2 linked regions of the Novipirellula artificiosorum genome follow. The main gene of each other region encodes a partner of the protein of the gene in region 2 in a complex. Links are inferred from orthologs where the notes say so. Each region holds a gene or a part of one and is shown on either strand. Other genes may lie near its edges. The genes, in order: uvrB and Poly41_RS04405.

The links.
Region 1: the proteins of Poly41_RS04405 (region 2) and uvrB are in contact, whole or in part, in a crystal structure (PDB 7EGT), measured with the Thermus thermophilus proteins. The link is inferred for Novipirellula artificiosorum from one-to-one orthologs. Residues at the interface, in WP_096412145.1 of Thermus thermophilus: His654, Arg656, Phe657, Gln666, Asp668, Glu669, Lys680, Arg681, Leu682, Ser683, Lys685, Tyr686, Ala687; in WP_096411307.1 of Thermus thermophilus: Glu23, Leu25, Arg26, Asp27, Gly28, Glu29, Arg30, Phe31, Arg55, Glu326, Asp327, Phe328, Glu379, Ser382, Gln383, His398, Gly400, Arg401.

Annotation. Positions count from the first base shown.
Region 1 is NZ_SJPV01000010.1:228,371-231,652, reverse strand. Bases 188-3,146 are described here. They hold uvrB (excinuclease ABC subunit UvrB), read right to left. Parts: upstream 2,744-3,146; coding sequence 632-2,743; downstream 188-631. Other genes in these bases: Poly41_RS24080 (hypothetical protein), read left to right, coding at 2,967-3,146. Also shown: more of Poly41_RS24080, read left to right, coding at 3,147-3,239. UniProt on the Escherichia coli protein: The UvrABC repair system catalyzes the recognition and processing of DNA lesions. A damage recognition complex composed of 2 UvrA and 2 UvrB subunits scans DNA for abnormalities.
Region 2 is NZ_SJPV01000001.1:1,258,804-1,262,126, forward strand. Bases 17-3,016 are described here. They hold Poly41_RS04405 (ATP-dependent helicase), read right to left. Parts: upstream 2,703-3,016; coding sequence 330-2,702; downstream 17-329. Other genes in these bases: purE (5-(carboxyamino)imidazole ribonucleotide mutase), read right to left, coding at 17-288. Also shown: more of purE, read right to left, coding at 1-16; Poly41_RS04410 (DUF2237 family protein), read left to right, coding at 3,024-3,323. UniProt on the Escherichia coli protein: A helicase with DNA-dependent ATPase activity. Unwinds DNA duplexes with 3'-5' polarity. Translocates on single-stranded DNA with 3'-5' polarity. Initiates unwinding more efficiently from a nicked substrate than double-stranded DNA.

The sequences.
Region 1 (3,282 bases), on a different replicon or contig from region 2:
GCAAATTTCTTCCCGGTGTCCAATGATCTCTTAGAAAAGAGTCCCCGACGGTCGGTCGTCCGCCGGGAACCGGTAGCACCCTTGGCGCACCGTCGACCGGGATATCCCTTGTCAAGTTGCAACTCTGCAGAGCTCGACTCCGTTTCTACCGGCAACTGCACGATAACAAGTGAAAACAGCTCCTGCCAGCAATCATGGGACACCGGAAAGATGCCTCGAAAACCTCCTGCGCACGCCTCCGCCGGATGAGCCAAAAAACCTAGGTGCGCAAGAGCCTCAGCAAGCTTACACCTTCGCAAAAATCGGACAAGCGACGCAGACCTTGTGGATCGGAATGCAACGCTGCCACGACCTGTCCAACGCATGGAACACATTCGGACCAGGAGCCATAAAAATATCACCGGATTAGGATGTGGGGTACAACGAGCGCTGCGTGGGCAGGGGTGGTTGGATACCGAAACACTTTGTTCGTCACAACTTAAAAACCGGACGACCTCAAAAATGGGGGAGAAGGGAGTCAGAGAGGAAGGGAGCTGGGGCCAAAACCTTTGGGGAAACGTCGGCGTCGGATACGCCGGGAGGAATACCGAAAGTCGAACCCGGAACTCCGAAGGATGAAGGACAAGCGATCTCAGCCGCGGTTCGGTCTTGGAATGTTCTTTCGGCCGCCACCCTTGACCCCTTTGCGCCGTTTCTTCTGTCGTCCGGTCGCTTGCGTCGAGGAACGGGAAAACTCGATTTCCGAAAGTGGTTTGCCGATGTTCTCTTTGAGTTGTAGCACTCGGTCGCGGAGCGATGCCGCGCGCTCGAATTCCAAATCTTCCGCGGCTGACAACATCTCACGCTCAAGTGCTTCGACATACTCCAGTGTGATGTAGGTTTCGGCGGCTTCGCTCGCTGCCGCAGTCGCTTTCTTTTGTTGGGCCACATCACTCTCAATTCCCGCCCGAATGGCCTTGCGAATCGTCTCGGGTGTAATGCCATGTTCCTCGTTGTACTTCTGCTGGATCTGTCGACGGCGGCTCGTTTCTTCGATCGCCATCTTCATCGAATGCGTGACCTTGTCCGCGTACAAGATCACCTTGGAATTCGAATTTCGTGCGGCTCGACCAATCGTTTGGATCAAACTCGTTTCACTACGCAGAAACCCCTCTTTGTCCGCATCAAGAATCGCAACGAGCGAAACCTCGGGTAAGTCGAGTCCTTCGCGGAGCAAGTTCACGCCGACGAGGCAATCGAATCGACCGGCGCGCAACTCTTGCAACAGGTCGACGCGTTCAAACGCATCCAACTCACTATGCAGCCAACGACAGCGGACATTTTGCTCTTGTAAGAAAGCCGACAAATCTTCGGCTAGCCGCTTCGTCAACGCCGTCACAAGCACTCGTTCATTTTGCTCGGCACGAAGTCGGATTTCATGAAGCAAATGCTTGACTTGCCCGCGAGCGGATTCGACTTCGACAACGGGATCGAGTAATCCCGTGGGGCGGATGATCTGCTCGACCACCTCGCCTCCGGTTCGCTGAAGCTCATAGTCGCTCGGCGTTGCGCTGACGAAACAGATCTCTGCGGTTCGCTGTTCCCATTCTTCAAATTTCAGCGGCCGATTGTCGAGCGCACTCGGCAACCGGAACCCATGCTCGACCAGCGTTGTCTTTCGGCTGCGGTCACCCGCGTACATCGCGCGAACTTGCGGGATGGTGACGTGGGATTCGTCGACAAAAGTGATGAAGTCATCGGGAAAGAAATCGTAAAGGGTGTCAGGAGTCGCACCAGGCGGTTTGCCAGACAACGGACGACTGTAGTTTTCGATGCCCGGGCAATGCCCGACCTCGGCCATCATTTCGAGATCAAAACGAGTTCGTGCCGAAATGCGTTGAGCTTCGAGCAACTTGCCCTGCTGCTGGAAGACCTCCAACTGCTGTGCCAACTCCTCGCGAATGCTACGGATCGCGCCTTGAATGCGGTCTTCGGGCATGACGAAGTGTCTCGCCGGATAGATGTAAAGGTGGTCCACCGTCTTGATGGTCTCGCCCGAAACCGGTTTGATCAGCGAAATCTGTTCGATCTCGTCGCCCCACATTTCGATCCGATAAGCGAACTCCTCGTAGCTGGGCCACAACTCGATGCTGTCGCCACGAACGCGAAACTTGCCTCGGTCGAATGCCACATCGTTGCGTTCGTAGAGCACATCGACAAACTTCAACAACAAGTGATCACGCCGCGTGGTCTCACCTTTGTGCAGCGAGACGATCAGTTGCCGGTAATCGTCGGGTGACCCCAGCCCGTAGATGCTGCTGACCGAAGCGACGATCACCACGTCGCGGCGACTGACCAACGAGCTGGTGGTCGCTAGCCGCAACCGATCGATCTCTTGGTTGATCGATGCATCCTTTTCGATGTAAACGTCACGTTGAGGGATATAGGCTTCGGGTTGGTAGTAATCGTAATAACTGACAAAATAATGAACCGCATTCTCAGGAAAGAAACCCTTGAACTCGCTGTAAAGCTGCGCCGCGAGCGTTTTGTTGTGACTGAGCACGAGCGCCGGTCGACCGAGGTTGGCAATCACATTCGCCATCGTGAACGTTTTGCCCGTGCCGGTGGCGCCAAGCAACACCTGGGCCGATCGTCCCGATTGGAATCCACGCGTCAACTCCGCGATCGCTTGGGGCTGATCCCCAGCGGGTTCAAACGGCACGGCGAGGTGAAATTCCGCAGCGGGAAGTGAAGGCGAGGACATGTGGGATTCCCATTAGCGATGCATCGAATCGATTTCCTTTTGCGCCACTCTACCCAGCCCAATCGGATCCGGCGATGGTAGGACGCTGGTGCCGTGTTTGACGGCATTACCCGTTGTAAAGCCCGCTGGAAAATCGCTATTCCGCTTGCTAGCAAAAGCCGAAAAACACTCCTGTCGGTCTCGGTTTTGTGTCGAAATGCCTCTTCAATGGGCTGGAAAGAATATGTGGCGATCCGTCTTTATTGCGCTCGGAGTTATGGCGATCGTACTCGGGTTGGAATTCCTGGTGATCGATTCGGCAACTTTTTATGATCCCGACGAGGTTCGGACGATTAGCTTCCTGGACCCCACCGGTTCTTCCGCCGAAGCTGCCAAAGTCTTCCGACCGAAGGATTGGATGCCCTGGGCCTTCCTTAGCGGTGGAATCGTCACCATTGTCTACTCGTATTTGATCCCCGTTCGCTATCGCTCCTGGCGTCAGGCAGGCGCGGGTTGATCTTGATCGCCGATGTTTCCCACCGGCCTCTCTTGACGAGCCC
Region 2 (3,323 bases):
CGGAACGCCGATCACTGGCAAATTTGTCTCCGATGCAACCATGCCCGGCAAATGAGCCGCCCCGCCCGCCCCGGCAATGATCACTTTCAATCCGCGACCTGCCGCCGACGTCGCATAGTTCACCATTCGCGACGGTGTCCGATGCGCCGAAACAACCAACTTTTCGTTCGGTATGCCCAGCTGATCAAGGATTTCTGCTGCGGCACTCATGGTATCCCAGTCATTACGGCTTCCCATGATGACGCCGACCTGAGCCTCCGTCGCCGCAAATTCACTCGTTTTCGTCATCTCTCAATACTCCAAGTGCTCCAAAAATTCTAACCTTGACCCTACCCGCCGATCACTTCCAAATTAGCAAACGCGAGTCGAAAATTTCGTTCGCCATCGTCAAACCGGATCATTGCGGTTCGCTTGGGGCCTCGACCGGTGACCGAGACGATGGTTCCCTCGCCATACTCACCGTGCCGCACCTGAGTTCCCTCGCGATAAACGGTCAGCGGAGGTGCGGATCCGCTCGCAAGCATCTCTGCGGCGGTTTGCAAGCTCGCCAGCGGCGCTCTCGTTTTCTTCTTTCGCTTGGCAATCTCTTGTTCTCGATCCTGTTCCGTCAATTGGCAGGTTTCATCAAACAACGAGTCCGGTTTCTCATGAACCGCCGAACCTGAATCCTGGTTCGGCTCGGAATCCTGGTTCGCCTCAGAATCTTCTTCTGGTAAATCCCATGAATCCGGATAGCTGTTACCGTATGGATCGTCATCAAACCAATTTTGCTGAACTTCGCTTTCAACACGCCGTATTTCATCAAGCGGCATTTCGTTGAAGAAGGGACTCGGCACCGCTGGTCGAGAGTCTCCTCGAAACGTGCGACTTTTGCAACAACTCAACTGCAATCGTTCCTTCGCTCGCGTGATCCCCACAAACAGCAATCGGCGTTCTTCTTCCATTCCTGCATCGGTGTCTCGCGATCGCGAATGGGGCAGCAACCCATCTTCGACACCAATCACAAACACACGCGGGAACTCGAGCCCCTTTGCGGCGTGCAGGGTCATCACCGTGATCCGATCGTTCTCATCCTCGAACGCGTCGGTATCGGCCACCAGTGCCGTTTGTTCTAAAAACAATTCAAGCGATCCATCGTCTGGATGGTAACGGTCAAACTCAACGCCCGCCGTGATCAACTCGTCGACGTTTGCGACCGCACTGCTATCCTGTTCGTCGACATGCGATTTGAGCAAAAACGCTTCATACTTCGTTTCCTCAACAACGTAGCGCAGCAAGTCCTCGATCGATGCGGTCGCCTTCAAGCTGAGACGATCGAACAGTTCCACAAATCGGGTCACACAGGTTGCAGACCGTTTTGCGAGTCCTTCGATCTGGTCCACCTGACGCGCTGCATCGAGCATGGGAACGTTGTGTCGGTCGGCATAGCCTCGAAGCCGCTGGATGGTCTTGGCACCGATCCCACGCGTTGGCGTGTTGAGGATCCGCTGCAGCGCCACATCATGCCGTGGGTTGTTGATCAAATGCAGATAAGCCAATAAATCCTTGATTTCTTTACGTTGATAAAACTCTAATCCGTTTATGATTTGATAGGGCAGTCCACGACGCCGCATCGCGTGTTCAAGCGATCGCGAAAGGGCATTCATGCGATACAGAATGGCAAAATCCCGAGGCCGGAAACCCTCGACCGCCATCGCGTTGGAAATCTCGTCTGCGATCGCGTCGGCTTCTTCGTAACCATTGTGATAGATCCGCAGCACCACCGGGTCGCCCTCGTCGTTATGCGTGTACAACTCCTTTTGCTTTCGCCGGCGATTGTGCTGAATCAATTGATCCGCAACCCGTAAAATATTGGGTGTGCTACGATAGTTTTGCTCCAAGCGAACCGTTTTAACGCTCGGGTAGTCCTTTTCGAAATCGAGAATGTTGTTTAAGTCGGCACCGCGCCATCCGTAAATCGACTGGTCGGGATCACCCGTCACCGACAAGTTGGGATGGTCGATCGAAAGCGCCCGAACAATCGCGTATTGGGCCAAGTTGGTGTCTTGGTATTCGTCCACCAAAATGTATCGAAACCGGGCATCGAGTTGTGCGCGAAGTTCTGGGTTGTCTCGAAGCAATAAAGCGATGTGTAACAGCAGGTCGTCGAAATCAACGGCGTTCGCGGTCAATAGCTGCTGCTGGTATTGTGGGTAGACCTTTGACGCCATCGTCGGTCCCGATCGCTTCGAGCTTGCTAGCATCATCTCGGGCGTCACCAATCGATTCTTCGCGCGGCTGATCGTCGAGGCGATTTGTTCCGGTGACGTATGGCTGGTGGAAACGTCGGCCACCTCGATCGCCCTCTTCATCGCTTGTTTTGAATCCGAGGTGTCGTAGATCGAATAGTTTTCAGCCAATCCGACCATCGGGGCATAACGACGCAGCAATTGTGCGCAAAAACGGTGGAACGTTCCCATCCAAACCGACTGACCCGGGACCAGCTTTTCGACTCTCAATCGCATTTCATCCGCCGCCTTGTTCGTGAAGGTCAACGCGGCAATCTGAGACGGTGCGATGCCCTGCGAGATCATGTAAGCGATGCGGTGAGTGACCACGCGAGTCTTTCCCGATCCCGGGCCTGCCAACATCAGCAGCGGGCCGTCCAGATGAGTGACGGCGTCGATTTGGCTCTCGGTCAGGTCTTTCAGAATCGCATCCATGACAGCCATCAGAGCGTCTAGTGGAAAGTTGAGCTGGGAAAAGCGAGCCAGCGAGGAAGTCAGGCGAGCCGGCTGGCATCCGCGGTGCCTTCGCCTCCGGCCGGCCTTCAATGATAACGAATCGGCGAAAAATGGTTAGTCGAGGAGCCGACGGATGTTGACCCTTCATTTTCAGGGTTAGACAACCTTCCCTCGTGACTTTGCTGGCTTCCCTCGTGACTTTGCTGGCTTCCCTCGTGACTTTGCTGGCTTCCCTCGTGACTTTGCTGGCGTTACGATAAGCGGGTTACCCCACGCTAGAGCGAGCATCGAAAGACGAAAATGGCCGCAAAGAACGTACTCGGCACCGATCTTCAGTCCTGCAGCACGGACCCGATGACCGGGTTCTACCGCGACGGATGCTGTAATACGGGTGCATCCGACAGTGGGCTGCATGTCGTCTGTGCCCAAATGACCGCTAGTTTTTTGGCATTTTCAAAGGAACGGGGCAACGATTTGTCGACCCCGAACCCCGGATTTCGCTTTCCTGGTTTGAAACCAGGCGACCGTTGGTGTTTGTGTGCTGCGCGTTGGAAGGAGGCCTATGATGCCGGCGAAGCGCCGCCTGTCGTGCTGGAATCG